Regions from separate parts of the Streptomyces sp. DSM 106670 genome, predicted to be linked through region 1. Evidence: riboswitches for the same ligand, from Rfam matches in the RefSeq annotation. Region 1 holds a riboswitch; each other region holds the start of a gene.
What was found. A riboswitch is a leader RNA that binds a small molecule or an ion and turns the genes downstream of it on or off. The one in region 1 is predicted to bind cyclic di-AMP.
Positions count from the first base shown of each region.

Region 2: it holds a riboswitch for cyclic di-AMP, as region 1 does, so the genes downstream of both, ACSMXR_RS13710 (transglycosylase family protein) here and ACSMXR_RS23160 (C40 family peptidase) in region 1, are expected to answer to the same signal.
Region 3: it holds a riboswitch for cyclic di-AMP, as region 1 does, so the genes downstream of both, ACSMXR_RS28675 (M23 family metallopeptidase) here and ACSMXR_RS23160 (C40 family peptidase) in region 1, are expected to answer to the same signal.

Region 1 is NZ_CM147704.1:5,195,052-5,200,158, forward strand. It holds gene ACSMXR_RS23150 (C40 family peptidase) at 1-1,069, opposite strand, end outside; gene ACSMXR_RS23155 (hypothetical protein) at 1,295-1,648, shown strand; gene ACSMXR_RS23160 (C40 family peptidase) at 1,723-2,919, opposite strand; cyclic di-AMP (ydaO/yuaA leader) riboswitch at 2,918-3,084, opposite strand; gene pcrA (DNA helicase PcrA) at 3,342-5,107, shown strand, end outside.
Region 2 is NZ_CM147704.1:3,103,725-3,108,831, reverse strand. It holds gene ACSMXR_RS13720 (cytochrome P450 family protein) at 1-338, shown strand, start outside; gene ACSMXR_RS13715 (transglycosylase family protein) at 515-1,531, shown strand; cyclic di-AMP (ydaO/yuaA leader) riboswitch at 1,824-1,999, shown strand; gene ACSMXR_RS13710 (transglycosylase family protein) at 2,005-2,709, shown strand; gene eno (phosphopyruvate hydratase) at 3,044-4,324, shown strand; gene ACSMXR_RS13700 (FtsB family cell division protein) at 4,418-4,897, shown strand; gene ACSMXR_RS13695 (DUF501 domain-containing protein) at 4,977-5,107, shown strand, end outside.
Region 3 is NZ_CM147704.1:6,456,446-6,461,552, reverse strand. It holds gene ACSMXR_RS28690 (bifunctional acetate--CoA ligase family protein/GNAT family N-acetyltransferase) at 1-515, opposite strand, end outside; gene ACSMXR_RS28685 (HPr family phosphocarrier protein) at 612-893, shown strand; gene ACSMXR_RS28680 (GntR family transcriptional regulator) at 1,065-1,772, opposite strand; gene ACSMXR_RS28675 (M23 family metallopeptidase) at 1,951-2,766, opposite strand; cyclic di-AMP (ydaO/yuaA leader) riboswitch at 2,780-2,948, opposite strand; gene ACSMXR_RS28670 (M16 family metallopeptidase) at 3,173-4,543, opposite strand; gene ACSMXR_RS28665 (M16 family metallopeptidase) at 4,570-5,107, opposite strand, start outside.

The DNA.
Region 1 (5,107 bases):
GGGTCGCTCCGGCGAAAGGCATGTGGTCGATGGGCGCGATGCGGACCGGTGCTCCGGGGCGCGGGGCGTGGATCATCTGGCCGCCGCCGATGTAGAGGCCGACATGGCTGATCCCGGAGTAGAAGAACACCAGGTCGCCGGGGGCCAGTTGGGAGCGCGGGATGCGCTGTCCGGCGTTGATCTGGGTGTAGGTGGTGCGGGGCAGGCTGACGCCCGCCGCCTTCCAGGCCGCCTGGGTCAGGCCCGAGCAGTCGAAGGCGTTGGGGCCCGTCGCGCCCCAGACGTACGGCTTGCCGATCGCCCCGTGGGCGAAGGCGATGGCCTGCCCGGCGCGGGAGCCGGGAGCGGCGACCGGGCCGCTGCGGGCGGTGGAGCGGTCGGCGTGGGCCGGGCCGCCGCCGTGCCGGGCGTCGGCGGAGCGTTCGTAGGCGGCGCGCTCGTCGGCGGTCAGGGTGTCCAGCAGCCTGCGGGCGTCGGCCAGCTTGGTGCGGATCGCGGTGCGGTGTTCGCGCAGCTCGGTGCGGCGGGCGGCGAGGCGCTCGGTCTCCCGGTCGGCGGCGGCCTTGACGCGGGTGATCTGGGAGACCTGCCGCTTGATGTTCCGCAGCAGACCGCTCTGGCGGTCGCCCGCCCGGTCGAGGTAGGAGGCGCGCTGCAGATAGGCGTCGGGGTCGGAGGAGAGCGCCAGTTGCAGGGCCGGGTCCAGGGTGCCGCCGCGGTACTGCGCGGTGGCCAGCGAACCCAGGGCGTTGCGGGTGGTGTTGAGGCGGTCGGTGCGGCGGGCGGCCTCGTCGGTCAGGGCCTCGACCTCGCGGGTGGCGGCGGCCGCCTTCTCCTTCGCCCCGTTGTACTTCTCGGTGGCGACCTCGGCGTCGTGGTAGAGCCGGTCGACCTTCGCCCTGACCTGGTCGGCGGTGGGGGCCGGTTCGGCGGGGGTCGCGCCGGCCCCGGTGACCGAGCCCGCGGTGGCGGCTCCGGCGAGCGCCAGGGTGGCGGCGGTGCGGGCAGCAGGGCCGGTGAACGGGCGCTGCTTGGGTTTTCGGTGGGCTGACCTGCGGTGCGCTGCCACGGGGGCGGCATCCTTCCTGTCGGCTGGCCGCCGGGGGATACCGGCGGGTCCGTGAAGGACGCTAATCCGGGCGCGGAGAAAAGAGTCGCCATGACAGCTATTGCCCTGATGTGACGTTTCGCCGGTCACTCATGATCGAAGTGATCGGGGAGGGCGTGCCCCCCTGACGAGGAAGGCTTGCCTCACTGAAAGGTAAAACCTTGGCCATGGCTAGGCTCCCGAGCCATGGACGTACTCATCAATGTCTTCGTCGGCCTGCACATCATCGGCATCGCCTCCCTGCTGGGCGGCTTCCTGACGCAGATGAAGGCCATGGGGTCGGGGACCGCCCGGTTCACCCCCGCGATGCTGCACGGCGCGCTGACCATGCTGGTCACCGGCATGGCACTGGTCGGCCTCAACCAGGCCGACGACCAGACCGTGAACAACGTCAAGATCGGCATCAAGCTGGCGCTGCTGGTCGTGATCCTCGCCCTGGTCTACGTCAAGCGCGACGAGGAGAAGGTCGACAAGGGCGCGTTCATCGCGGTCGGCGCCCTCACGACCGTCAACATCTTCATCGCCACGGTCTGGACCTGAGGCCGGACCACCGGACCTGAGGCCGAACCACGGCCTTCCGGGGGCGGCCGCTCACCGGCCGCCCCCGCCCTGTGTCACGCCGGGCGCACGCTCCCGTAGATCGGCATGTAGTAGATCGACTCCTCGCGCACGTTCGCACCCGGCTTCGGGGCGTGGATCATCATCCCGTCGCCCTTGTAGATGCCCACGTGGCTGATGTCGTCGTAGAAGAAGACCAGGTCACCCGGCTGCAGGTCGGACGTGGCGACCCGGGTCCCGACCTTCACCTGGTCCCAGGTGGTCCGGGGCAGGGTCACACCCGCCTCCCGCCACGCCGCCTGCGTCAGCCCCGAGCAGTCGTAGCTGGAGGGGCCCGTCGCGCCCCAGACGTACGGCTTCCCGATCTGGGCGCGGGCGAAGGCCAGCACCTTCTCCGCCTTGGCGGCGTAACCGCTGCCCGTACCGGAGCCGGAACCCGAACCCGTGCCCGTACCGGAGCCGGAGCCCGTGCCCGAACCGCCGCCCGACTCCTTCGCGGCCTCCTCGCGAGCCTTCTCCTCCGCCTCGGCCCTCTCCTTCGCCTCGGCGGCCTGACGGGCGGCCAGCTTCGCCGCCTTCTCCTTGGCCTCGGCCTCCTTCTTGCGCTCCAGCTCCGCCAGCCGCGCCTTCTCCTCGGCGGTCAGCCGGGACAGCAGGCCGCGGGCCTCGGTGAGCTTGGTCTGCACGTCCTTCTTGCTGGAGGCGAGCGTGGCCTGCGTCTCGGTCAGCGTCTCCAGGCTCTTCACCGCCTCCGCGCGCTTCTTCGCCGCCGAGGCCTGCTGCGTACGGAAATCGGTGACGGCCTTCTGCTGCCGCTCCGTCGCCCGGTCCATCAGCCGGCTCTGGTCGAAGTACCCCTGCGGGTCGTCCGCCAGGAAGAACGTCGCCGTGGGCGCGATGCCGCCGCTGCGGTACTGGGCCGCCGCGTAGGAGCCCAGCGCGCGGCGCGCCTCGTTGATCTTCTCGGTCCGCTTCGCCACGTCCGCGAGCAGCGTGTCGACCTTCTTCTGCTGCGTGGCGGAGGCGGCCTTGGCCCGGTTGTACTCCTGGGTCGCGGTGCCCGCCTGCCGGTACAGGGCGTCGACCTTCTTCTGCACTTCCTCGATGGCGGGCTTCGGCTCCGCGGGCGCGGCCGTGGCGCTCTGCGTGGAGAGCAACGTCACGGAGGCCAGCGCGGCCGTCGTCAGCCCGACGGCGGGAGTGGTGGTGCGCACCTTCGTGCGCGGCTTGCGATGCGATGCCAAGACCGGCATCTCCTTCCGTGGACCGCCTACCGGGTTAGCTGTCGGGTTCGGACGGAACGGAAGGCTGTCCTACGGTCCGGATGCGAGGTCACGGACCGATTCACCCCGGTTCTGCGTGTGGGTCCCCGGTTCCGAACTGCCTGGAGGGCAGGACGGATTCGGCAGAGGTGTCCGTTAGGCGCGGTTCGCCTCAGGGAGGTACGGATCACCTGACCGAGCACGCTAGCCAACCCGTGGCACCGCTGGGAAGCACGATGAGCGATATGCCCGATACATTTTCGTGACCTTTTCGGATCGAGGGCTCCGCACCCCCTCCGACCGGGCACTTCTTCACGGAACGTGGACGTCCGCTCTCCGTGCGTAGGACCGGGGTCACCGCTTCCGGGCTTCGGCGGAAGGTTGTCAGTCCGGCCGCCTAGACTCGGTAGGCGATGAGCAGCCTCTTTGACGACAGTTTCCTGACCGGCCTCCAGCCCGCGGAGGACGGCCCCCCGCCGCCCCCCGAGGACCACGCGCCCGAAGCGGTGCCGGAGGGACTCTTCGAGGGCGTCTACGACGCGCCCCCGCCGCCCCGGGACGGGTACTACCGGGACGGTCACCCGCGCCCGGTGCTCGACTCCGCCGCGCTGCTCGACGGGCTGAACACCGAGCAGCGCGCCGCCGTCGTGCACGCCGGATCCCCGCTGCTCATCGTCGCCGGGGCCGGCTCCGGCAAAACCCGGGTGCTCACCCACCGCATCGCCCATCTGCTGGCCGAGCGCGGCACGCACCCCGGGCAGATCCTCGCGATCACCTTCACCAACAAGGCCGCGGGCGAGATGAAGGAGCGCGTCGAGCAGCTGGTGGGCCCGCGCGCCAACGCCATGTGGGTCATGACCTTCCACAGCGCGTGCGTCCGCATCCTGCGCCGCGAGTCGAAGAAGCTCGGCTTCACCTCGTCGTTCTCGATCTACGACGCCGCCGACTCCAAGCGGCTGATGGCCCTGGTCTGCCGCGACCTCGACCTGGACCCCAAGCGCTACCCGCCGAAGTCCTTCACCGCCAAGGTCTCCAACCTCAAGAACGAGCTCATCGACGAGGAGACCTTCGCCGGACAGGCAGCCGACGGCTTCGAGAAGACCCTGGCCCAGGCGTACGCGCTCTACCAGGCCCGCCTGCGCGAGGCCAACGCCCTGGACTTCGACGACATCATCATGACGACGGTCCACCTCCTCCAGGCCTTCCCGGACGTGGCCGAGCACTACCGCCGCCGCTTCCGGCACGTCCTCGTCGACGAGTACCAGGACACCAACCACGCCCAGTACACGCTGGTCCGTGAGCTGGTCGGCCCGGCCGGGGAGAACGACGCGCCCGCCGAGCTGTGCGTGGTCGGTGACGCGGACCAGTCGATCTACGCCTTCCGGGGCGCGACCATCCGCAACATCCTCCAGTTCGAGGAGGACTACCCCAGCGCCACGACGATCCTGCTGGAGCAGAACTACCGCTCCACGCAGACGATCCTCTCCGCCGCCAACGCCGTCATCGAGCGCAACGAGAGCCGCCGCCCGAAGAACCTCTGGACCAACGCCGGCTCCGGCGCCCGCATCACCGGCTATGTCGCCGACACCGAGCACGACGAGGCGCAGTTCGTCGCCGACGAGATCGACCGGCTCACCGACGCGGGCGACGCCAAGGCGGGCGATGTCGCCGTCTTCTACCGCACCAACGCCCAGTCCCGTGTCTTCGAAGAGATCTTCATCCGCGTCGGCCTGCCCTACAAGGTCGTCGGCGGCGTGCGCTTCTACGAGCGCAAGGAGGTCCGGGACGTCCTGGCCTACCTCCGGGTCCTCGCCAACCCCGAGGACACCGTCCCGCTCCGCCGTATCCTCAACGTTCCCAAGCGCGGCATCGGCGACCGCGCCGAGGCGATGATCGACGCCCTGTCGATGCGCGAGAAGATCTCCTTCCCGCAGGCGCTGCGCCGCGTCGACGAGGCGTACGGCATGGCCGCCCGTTCCTCCAACGCCGTCAAGCGCTTCAACACGCTGATGGAGGAGCTGCGCACGATCGTCGAGTCCGGCGCCGGACCCGCCGTCGTGCTGGAAGCCGTCCTGGAGCGCACGGGCTATCTCGCCGAGCTCCAGAGCTCCACGGACCCGCAGGACGAGACCCGTATCGAGAACCTCCAGGAACTCGCCGCCGTCGCCCTCGAATTCGA
Region 2 (5,107 bases), 2.1 Mb from region 1:
TCGCCGCCGGGGATCCCGTACTCGTGGTGCTCGCGGCGGCCGACCGCGACCCGGAGCGGTTCGCGGATCCGGACATGCTGGACCTTGCACGGCGTGACAATCAGCACCTCGGATACGGGCACGGCATCCACTACTGCCTGGGTGCGCCGCTGGCCCGGCTGGAGGGGCAGACCGCGCTGGCCACGCTGTTGAGACGCCTCCCTGACCTGCGACTTGCGGGAGAACCTGGCGATTTGCGCTGGCGCGGCGGGCTCATCATGCGTGGACTGCGCACGCTTCCCGTCGAGTTCGAGCCGGGCAGCCGCTCAGAAAAAAGTGACACGCTGTCAACTCTGTGACTTTCACGTGATCTGCGCTGCATCGACTTGTGACACACGTTCGAGTCCCGCTAGGTTCACGGTTCGACGCGTCGGTCGCTCGTTGCTCACGCGTCACTTGTGTGTCGCTGCCGGCGTCTGTTCCTGCCGCGCGGCGCACGGGTCACTCGCTTGTCAGTCGCACGGAAGGCATACCCATGGGCTCCGCGAACGGCAGACACCGCCGCCCTCGCCAGGCACCCGCCATCGTCGTCGCCGCAGGTGTGACGGGATCGGCCATCGCCATCCCGCTGCTCGGCGCGAGCGGCGCGCACGCGGCCGAGGCCTCCACCTGGGACCGGGTCGCGGAGTGCGAGAGCGGCGGCATGTGGAGCGCCGACCTCGGCAACGGCTACTACGGCGGGCTCCAGTTCTCCCAGGAGACCTGGTCGGCGTACGGCGGCACGGCGTTCGCGCCCCGCGCCGACCTCGCCAGCCGGTCGCAGCAGATCTCCGTCGCCGAGAAGGTCCTGGACGACCAGGGCCCGAAGGCGTGGCCCAGCTGCGCGGTGATCTCCGGTCTCGCGGTGGACGGCAGCCTGCCGGGCGTCGACCCGGGCACCTCGCCGACCCCCGATCCGACGAGCACCCCGACCGACGAAGCGGACGCCCCCGACGAAGCGGATGAATCCGGCAAGTCCGGTGAGGCCGACAAGTCCGGCAAGGGTGAGAAGAAGGGTGAGAAGGAGAGCGACGGTACAGGGGAGGGGAGCGAGACCCCCGACTCCTCGGTGACGCCCACCACCCCGCCGTCCTCCGAGGCTCCCGACGCCACGGACCCCTCCGGCGCCCCCGACGCCTCGACCGGCGAGAGCGGCAAGGGCGGCAAGCACCGCGGCACCCCCGCGCCCGAGGAGGTCGACGGCGGCCAGGACGACGGCCCCCGCGGGTCCGGCCGGCACGCCTCGCGCGGTGACGGCGACGCGCGCGACGGCGGCGCCGCGGGCGCCGGTGCGTACACGGTGCAGCCCGGCGACAACCTCTGGGCCATCGCCGACGCCCAGGAACTTCCCGGCGGCTGGACCGGTCTGTACGAGACCAACAAGGACCTCCTGGGCTCCGACCCGGACCTGATCCTGCCCGGCCAGAGCCTGGATCTGGGCCTGGGTCAGGACGCGGAGCAGGGCGGGGACCAGGGTGCGCCGGAAGGCGCCGAGGTGCCTGCCGCCAACTGATTCAATTCGGGCGAAAACGCCCGGGAAAATCAGGCAGTTCAGAGACCTATGTCCACTTTTGCGGAAGTGAGACATGGGTCTCTTTGCTTCAACTGGCGCGTCTCGCCCGGCCAGTCCGCGCGTATCGCCCCCGACCTGCGGAAATGCCCCATCGGTCGCGGTGAGTTCGGGCCGATTGTGCCCTATGTCCATCTTTGAATGTCGGGGTTGCCTGTGTTTACGGTCGGAGCCGCTCGCACCGCGGGCCCCGTCGACCGTCACGCCGAATCCTGCCGTCGGTCGAAGGGAACAGACGCGTAAAGCGCCGTAGGCAGGAGCGGGGGACCCAGGTAAGCCGCCGGGTCCGCACAGCCCCTCCGGGGGATGTACGGGACCGGCTAGGGGTGAAGCCGTGCGCACGACGCACGGCCGGGCAACTCATCAGCCCGAACCCGACAGCTCACCTCGTAGGCGTCGGTGAGGAGATTCGTTCCATGCTGCTGAACAGCAAGGGCAAGCACCGCCGCCCGTCCAAGGCCACCCGTATCGCCACCCTCGCGGGTGTCACCGGTGCCGCCGTCGCCGTCCCGCTGATGGGCGCGACCAACGCGTCCGCCGCCTCCGTCGAGACCTGGGACGCCGTCGCCCAGTGCGAGTCGGGCGGCAACTGGTCCATCAACACCGGCAACGGCTACTACGGCGGACTGCAGTTCTCGCAGTCCAGCTGGGCCGCCGCCGGTGGTACGCAGTACGCCTCGCGCGCCGACCTGGCCTCCAAGGACCAGCAGATCGCCACCGCCGAGAAGCTCCTCGACCTGCAGGGCCCGGGCGCCTGGGCCTGCGCCGGCGCCGGCGGCCTCACCAACGACGGTGTGGACCCGGGCGTGAACACCGGCTCCGGCCAGTCCGAGAGCAAGCCCGAGCAGGCGCAGCCCCAGCGTCAGGCCGAGCAGCCCACCACGCGCTCCGAGCAGCGCGAGGCCCCCAAGGCCGAGAGCAAGAAGACCGTCACCACCCCGACCGGCGAGAAGGTCAAGAAGGGTGACGGCGAGTACAAGGTCAAGGCCGGCGACACCCTGAGCAAGATCGCCGAGAAGGAAGGCGTCAAGGGCGGCTGGAGCAAGCTCTTCAAGCTCAACGACGACATCGTCGAGGACGCCGACCTGATCTTCCCGGGTCAGCAGCTCCACCTGAAGTAAACGCCGTATCTCCTCCCCGGAGGGGAAGCGTCCGGCGGCACTTCTCCTCGCACGGCTTCCCGGCCCGGCGCGCTCATCCCCCCAGCGCGCCGGGCCGGGTTCTTCGTCGGCGAGGGGCCGAAGGGGAGCGCGGTTGCGTTCACCTCTTGTCGGCAACACGTGTTACTGCTCAGTAGATATCTAGAGTTTTGTCCCGTTACGCAGGTCCTTGGGTCCTTTTTCGTCCCAGGAGACGGGCGGTCGGCTGGCCGACGCGGCCGGGCCGGATAGGCTCGGGTCGCAAGGCCACAGTGACCCTGCACAACCAGTGTCAGATCCCAGAAGGAGATGCCTCGTGCCGTCCATCGACGTCGTCGTAGCCAGGGAAATCCTCGACTCCCGGGGCAACCCCACGGTCGAGGTCGAGGTTGGCCTCGACGACGGCAGCACGGGCCGTGCTGCTGTTCCGTCCGGCGCCTCCACCGGTGCGTTCGAGGCTGTAGAGCTTCGCGACGGTGACCCCAACCGCTACCAGGGCAAGGGCGTCGAGAAGGCCGTCCTCGCCGTCATCGAGCAGATCGGCCCGGAGCTCGTCGGGTACGACGCCACCGAGCAGCGCCTCATCGACCAGGCGATGTTCGACCTGGACGCCACCGAGAACAAGGCCTCGCTCGGCGCGAACGCCATCCTCGGCGTCTCGCTGGCCGTCGCGCACGCCGCATCCGAGGCGTCCGACCTGCCGCTCTTCCGCTACCTCGGCGGCCCGAACGCGCACCTGCTGCCCGTTCCGATGATGAACATCCTGAACGGCGGCTCGCACGCCGACTCCAACGTGGACATCCAGGAGTTCATGATCGCGCCGATCGGCGCCGAGTCCTTCTCCGAGGCCCTGCGCTGGGGCGCGGAGATCTACCACACGCTGAAGAAGGTCCTCAAGACCAAGGGCCTGTCCACCGGACTCGGCGACGAGGGCGGCTTCGCCCCGAACCTGGAGTCCAACCGCGCCGCCCTGGACCTCATCGTCGAGGCCATCACGGAGGCCGGCTACGTCCCGGGCCGTGACGTGGCGCTCGCGCTCGACGTCGCCGCGTCCGAGTTCTACAAGGACGGCGTCTACGAGTTCGAGGGCAAGTCCCGCTCGGCCGCCGAGATGACCGAGTACTACGAGGAGCTCGTCTCCGCGTACCCGCTGGTCTCCATCGAGGACCCGCTGTACGAGGACGACTGGGCCGGCTGGAAGGTCATCACCGACCGCATCGGCTCCAAGGTCCAGATCGTCGGCGACGACCTCTTCGTCACCAACCCCGAGCGTCTGGCCCGCGGCATCGAGGAGGGCTCCGCCAACGCCCTGCTCGTGAAGGTCAACCAGATCGGTTCGCTGACCGAGACCCTGGACGCCGTCGAGCTGGCCCAGCGCAACGGCTTCAAGTGCATGATGTCGCACCGCTCCGGCGAGACCGAGGACGTCACCATCGCCGACCTCGCCGTCGCCGTGAACTGCGGCCAGATCAAGACCGGCGCCCCGGCCCGCTCGGACCGCGTCGCCAAGTACAACCAGCTGCTGCGCATCGAGGAGATCCTCGACGACGCCGCGGTGTACGCGGGCCGCTCCGCCTTCCCGCGCTTCAAGGGCTGACCCGAAGTCGCAAGCAGGTAGCCTCCGCCCGTCCCCGCACCCGGTCCCGTACCGTGTGCGGGGACGGACGTATGTGATGGGGAGGCGGGAGACATGGCCGGGAAGGACCGCGACCGGTTCTCCACCGCGACCAGGCTGCGACTGCTCGGCGAGCAGACCGCGGCCCGCGTGTACCGATCCCAGAACCGCCGCCAGGCCCGCCGCTCCCGGCTCACCGGCCGGGCCGCGTTCCTGGCGCTGGTGGTCTGCTCCCTGGTGGTGGCGCTCGCCTACCCGATGCGGCAGTACGTCTCCCAGCGCGACGAGATCGCCGAGCAGGAGCGGCTCTCGCAGCAGGCGGAGCGGCGCACCGAGGAGCTGCGCGACGAGAAGGCGCGGCTCCAGGACGACGCGTACATCATGCGTCTGGCCCGCCAGCACCTCCACTACGTCCTGCCCGGGGAGACCGCCTACACCGTGGCCGACCCGGACGCGGCCGAGGACCGGCGCGGCGAGCCCGGCGCGAGCGACCGCCCGTGGCACGCGAACCTCTGGGACGGCGTGGACAGCGCCGACCGTGCCGACCGCGACTGACCGACCGACCCCGTACGTACCTCCGTACGTTCCTGTGTACGTCCACCTCTACGAGCTTCCGAGCAGAACCAAGGCAGGCATGGAAACGCCCCCTCCGCAGACCGAGTCCACCAAGCCCACCGACGCGGACATCGCCGCGTTCGAGCAGCAGCTCGGCCGTCCGCCGCGCGGTCTGCGCGCCATCGCGCACCGCTGCCCGTGCGGCAACCC
Region 3 (5,107 bases), 1.3 Mb from region 1:
TGGGTGTACCCGGCGTCCCGGAACACCTTGATCATTTTGTTGTTGGCGGGGAGCACCTCGGCGGCGAAGCGCCGGATGCCGCGCTCGCGGGCGACCGCGGCGATGTGTTCGAGCAGCGCCGAGGCGACTCCGCGGCCCTGGTGGGCGTCCTGGACGAGGAAGGCGACCTCGGCCTCGTCGGCGGGCGCGGAGGCGGGGCGGCCCCGGTCGTCGATGCGGTCGTAGCGGACGGTTCCGATGAACTCGCCGCCGATCGTGACCGCCAGTCCCACCCGGTCGACGTAGTCGTGATGGGTGAAGCGGTGCACGTCCCGGTCGGATAGGCGGGGATACGGGGCGAAGAAGCGGTAGTACTTCGACTCGTCGGACACCTGCTCGTAGAAGCTGACCAGTCGCTCGGCGTCGTCCGTGGTGATCGGCCTGATGCGCGCGGTGCCCCCGTCGCGGAGCACCACGTCCGCTTCCCAGTGGTCGGGGTACGCGTGATGCGGACTCTGCTCCGGCGTGGGCTCCATGGCCAAAGCCTACGGCCGGACAGGAGGCCGGGCACAGCACCACGCACTGCATGAGAGACTGGTCTAGACAACCGTTGATATGTGAAGGGCAGAACCATGGCTGAGCGCCGCGTAAACGTCGGTTGGGCCGAGGGCCTGCACGCCCGCCCCGCTTCCATCTTCGTCCGTGCCGCCACGGCCTCCGGCGTCCCGGTGACGATCGCCAAGGCCGACGGCAACCCGGTGAACGCCGCCTCCATGCTGGCCGTGCTCGGTCTGGGCGCGCAGGGTGGCGAGGAGATCGTGCTCGCGTCCGACGCGGACGACGCCGAGGCCGCTCTGGACCGGCTGGCGAAGCTCGTCGCCGAGGGCCTGGAAGAGCTTCCGGAGACCGTCTGACCCATGCGACTCCGGGTCCGTCCGGATGCGACCGGCGAAAGAGCCGTGATCCCGTGAAGGGATCACGGCTCTTTCGCTTTCGGGAATGATTCGGGAAAGAGTCGCACCTCGATAATGCGGGCAGCCTGAATGGCGCACCGGAATTACTTCTCTTTGTATACGGCTCTTTTGTTAATGCCGGACGCCCGCAGTGTTTACGCCGTGTTGCGAACTTCTCACCGGCGGAACGGCGGCGGTGCGACGCCCAGCGAGATCCGGGCGGCGGAGCCGGTGGGCGCCGGTGGCGCGTTCCGCGTGCTGGGCGGTCAGCGCCCTCGCCCGCTCCGCGTCGCCGCGCGCCACGGCGTCCACGATCGCGCCGCGCTCGGCCCAGGCGTCGACCGGACGGGCCGGCTGCTCGACCGCGTACATCCAGGCGATCTTGTGCCGGAGCTGGGTGAGCAGCGCGATGAGGCCGGGGCTGCTCGACGCCTGGGCCAGGGTCTCGTGGAACCAGCCGCCCAGTGAGCGCAGATCCTCGCCCTCGCCCCGGCGGGCCCGCTCCTGGCCCAGCCTGACCAGACCCCGGAGCACCTTCAGATGGGCCTCCGTGCGGCGCTGGGCGGCGCGTGCCGCGCCCAGCGGCTCCAGGAGCATCCGCAGCTCCAGGAGGTCGGCCGCCTCCTGCGCGGTGGGTTCGGCGACACAGGCGCCGGCATGTCTGCGGGTGACCACGAAGCCTTCGGACTCCAGGGTGCGCAGGGCCTCGCGGACGGGGACGCGGGAGACCCCGTAGCGACGGGCCAGCAGCTCCTCGGTGAGGCGGCTGCCGCGCTCGTAGACACCGGAGACGATGTCGTCACGGATTGCCGTGCATACCGAATGCGCGGGAATGCGCATGTCCGAACCTCCGCCTTGATCCCCGCGAAACGCGGCCGCCCGACGTCTGTTCCGTGACTCTATTGCAATCTGCCGGAATTTCCGATGGCAGGCCGGAATCCATGGAAATCTTGAGGCCGGAATTGCCGAAGGCCCCGGCGGGTGCCGGGGCCTTCGGGCGGGGTCGCGCACAGGCGGGTCAGACGTTCAGACCGTGCGAGCGCAGGTAGCCGACGGGGTCCATGTCGGAGCCGTAGTCGGGGGTGGTGCGGGCCTCGAAGTGCAGGTGCGGGCCGGTGGAGTTGCCGGTGGAGCCGGAGAGCCCGATCTGCTGGCCGGAGGAGACGCTCTGGCCGACGGAGACGCCGATCGAGGAGAGGTGGCCGTACTGGGTGTACGTGCCGTCCGACATCCGGAGCACGATGTTGTTGCCGTACGCGCCGCCCCAGCCGGCCTCGACGACCGTACCGGCGCCTACCGCGACGACGGAGCTGCCGGAGGCGGCCTGGAAGTCGACGCCGGAGTGGCTGCCGGAGGACCAGAGCGCGCCGCCGGTGTTGTAGCCGGTGGTGACGTGGGAGCCGGCGACCGGGAGGTGGAAGGCGTTGAGCCGGGCGCGCTCGGCGGCGCGGGCGGCACGGGCCTTCTCCTCGCGGATCTCCTTGGCGCGGGCCTCGGCCTTGCGCTCGGCCTCCGCCTTCGCCTTGGCCTTGGCGGCCTTCTCGCGGGCCTCGGCGGCGGCCTTCGCCTTCGCCCTGGCGACCGCCTCGGCCTGCTGCTTCTGGGCCTGGGCCTGGGCGTCGATCTGGTCGGCGAGGGTGGCGTCGAGGGAGATGGCCTGGGTGAGGCCGGTGTCGGCGACCTTGGCGGCCTCGGTGTCCGCGGCGAGGGCCGGGGAGGACAGCGAGCCGAGGACTCCGGTGGTGGCCAGGGCCGCGATGCCGGCGGCCTGGGCGCCGCGACGCGTCAGACGGCTCGGGGCACGGTGCTTCCCGGTGGCACGGGTGAACGCCATGGAGAGGCTGATCCTTTCCTTCCTTCTCGCCTACCGGGTTAGCTGACGGGTTCGGAGCAGGAAGGTCTCCTACGGATCCCCGCGCCGGTTCACGGCACGGGCCTCCGATTCACCCCAGGGACTGCGTGTGGGTCCCCGGCTCCCCAGGCTCGCGCCTGACGGGGACTCGGCGATGACTGCCCGGCGCCGCGGATGCGGCATACGGGTGACGGACAGCCGGGCCGACGCTAGGCGGGGCGACTTCCCATCACCAAACGGACAGGGGGATTTGTCGCGCATCCCACAGGGCAGACAGGCAACCTCTCCAACAAAAGGGAGCGAAGCTCACCAATAGGGCAAAAAGGGAGGACCCCGGCGAACTTCCGTCCGTCGGGGTCCTCTTCGCGGCGGTGTGCCACGGATGCCGTCAGCCGGTGACGACGGACACCTCGCCGATGCCGAGCGCCTTGACGGGCTCCTCGATCCGCGCGGCGTCACCCACGAGGACCGTGACGAGGCGGTCCACCGGGAAGGCGTTGACCACGGCGGCGGTCGCCTCCACGGTGCCCGTCTCGGCGAGCCGGGCGTAGAGGTCGGCCTGGTAGTCGTCGGGGAGGTGCTGCTCGACCTGGTCGGCCAGCGTGCTCGCGACGGAGGCGGCGGTCTCGAACTTCAGCGGGGCGACGCCCACCAGGTTCTGCACGGCCGTCTCGCGCTCGGCGTCGGTCAGCCCCTCGGCGGCCAGCGTCCGCAGAACCTTCCAGAGGTCCTCCAGCGCCGGTCCGGTGGACTCCGTGTCCACCGAGCCGCTGATCGCGAGCATCGCCGCGCCGCCCGAGTCGGGGCCGCTGGAGCGCAGCACCTGGGCGAAGGCGCGTACGCCGTAGGTGTAGCCCTTCTCCTCGCGCAGCACCCGGTCCAGCCGGGAGGTGAGGGTGCCGCCCAGGCAGTACGTGCCGAGGACCTGCGCGGGCCACACGCGCTCGTGCCGGTCGGCGCCGATCCGGCCGATCAGCAGCTGGGTCTGGACCGCGCCGGGGCGGTCCACGATGACCACACGGCCGGTGTCGTCCGCGGTGATGGGCGGCACCGGGCGGGCCTGGCCGGCGTTGCCCGACCAGTCGCCGAGGGTCTCCGCCAGCAGCGCGTCCAGGTCGATGCCGGTCAGGTCTCCGACGATCACGGCCGTCGCCGTGGACGGGCGGACATGGGCGTCGAAGAAGGCGCGCACGGTGGCCTGATCGATCCGCCGGACGGTCTCCTCGGTGCCCAGGCGCGGGCGGGACATCCGGGCGGTGGCCGGGAACAGCTCCTTGGAGAGCTGCTTGGCGGCGCGCCGGGACGGGTTGGCCTGCTCGTGCGGGATCTCGTCGAGGCGGTTGCCCACCAGCCGCTCGATCTCGCTCTCGGCGAAGGCCGGGGCCCGCAGCGCCTCGGCGACCAGGCCGAGGGCCTTGGCCAGCCGGGAGGCCGGAACCTCCAGGGAGACCCGGACACCGGGGTGGTCGGCGTGCGCGTCGAGGGTGGCGCCGCAGCGCTCCAGCTCGGCGGCGAACTCCTCGGCGCTGTGCTTGTCGGTGCCCTCGGAGAGCGCCCGCGACATGATCGTGGCCACGCCGTCCAGGCCCTCGGGCTCGGCCTCCAGCGGCGCGTCCAGGAAGATCTCCACCGCGACGACCTGCTGGCCGGGGCGGTGGCAGCGCAGCACGGTCAGCCCGTTGGGCAGGGCGCCGCGCTCGGGCGCCGGGAAGGCCCAGGGGCGGGCCGTGCCGGCGGTGGGCTGCGGGTGGAACTCCATGGTTACTCCAGTCACGGCGGCGTCGCTCACTTGGCCGCCCCCTCGTGCGCGTCGCTGCCCTCGGCGCCGTCTTCGCCCTCGTCGGCCTCGTCGGCCGGTTCGATGGGCTCGTACACCAGCACCGCCCGGTTGTCGGGGCGCAGGGCCGCCTCGGCCGCCGCGCGCACCTCCTCCGCGGTGACGTCCAGGACCCGGCCCACGGCGCTCAGGGCGAGCTGCGGGTCGCCGAACAGCACCGCGTAGCGGCACAGTTCGTCGGCGCGGCCGGCGACCGTGCCGAGCCGGTCCAGCCACTCGCGCTCCAACTGCGCCTGGGCCCGCTCCATTTCCTCGGGGGTGGGCCCCTCGGCGGCGAACCTGGCCAGCTCCTCGTCGACGGCGGCCTCGATCTGCTCCACCTCGACCCCGCCGGACGTCTTCACGTCCAGCCAGCCCAGCGAGGGCGCCCCGGCCAGCCGCAGCAGCCCGAAGCCCGCCGCCACCGCCGTACGGTCGCGGCGCACCAGGCGGTTGTGCAGCCGGGAGGACTCGCCGCCGCCGAGCACGGTGAGCGCCAGGTCGGCC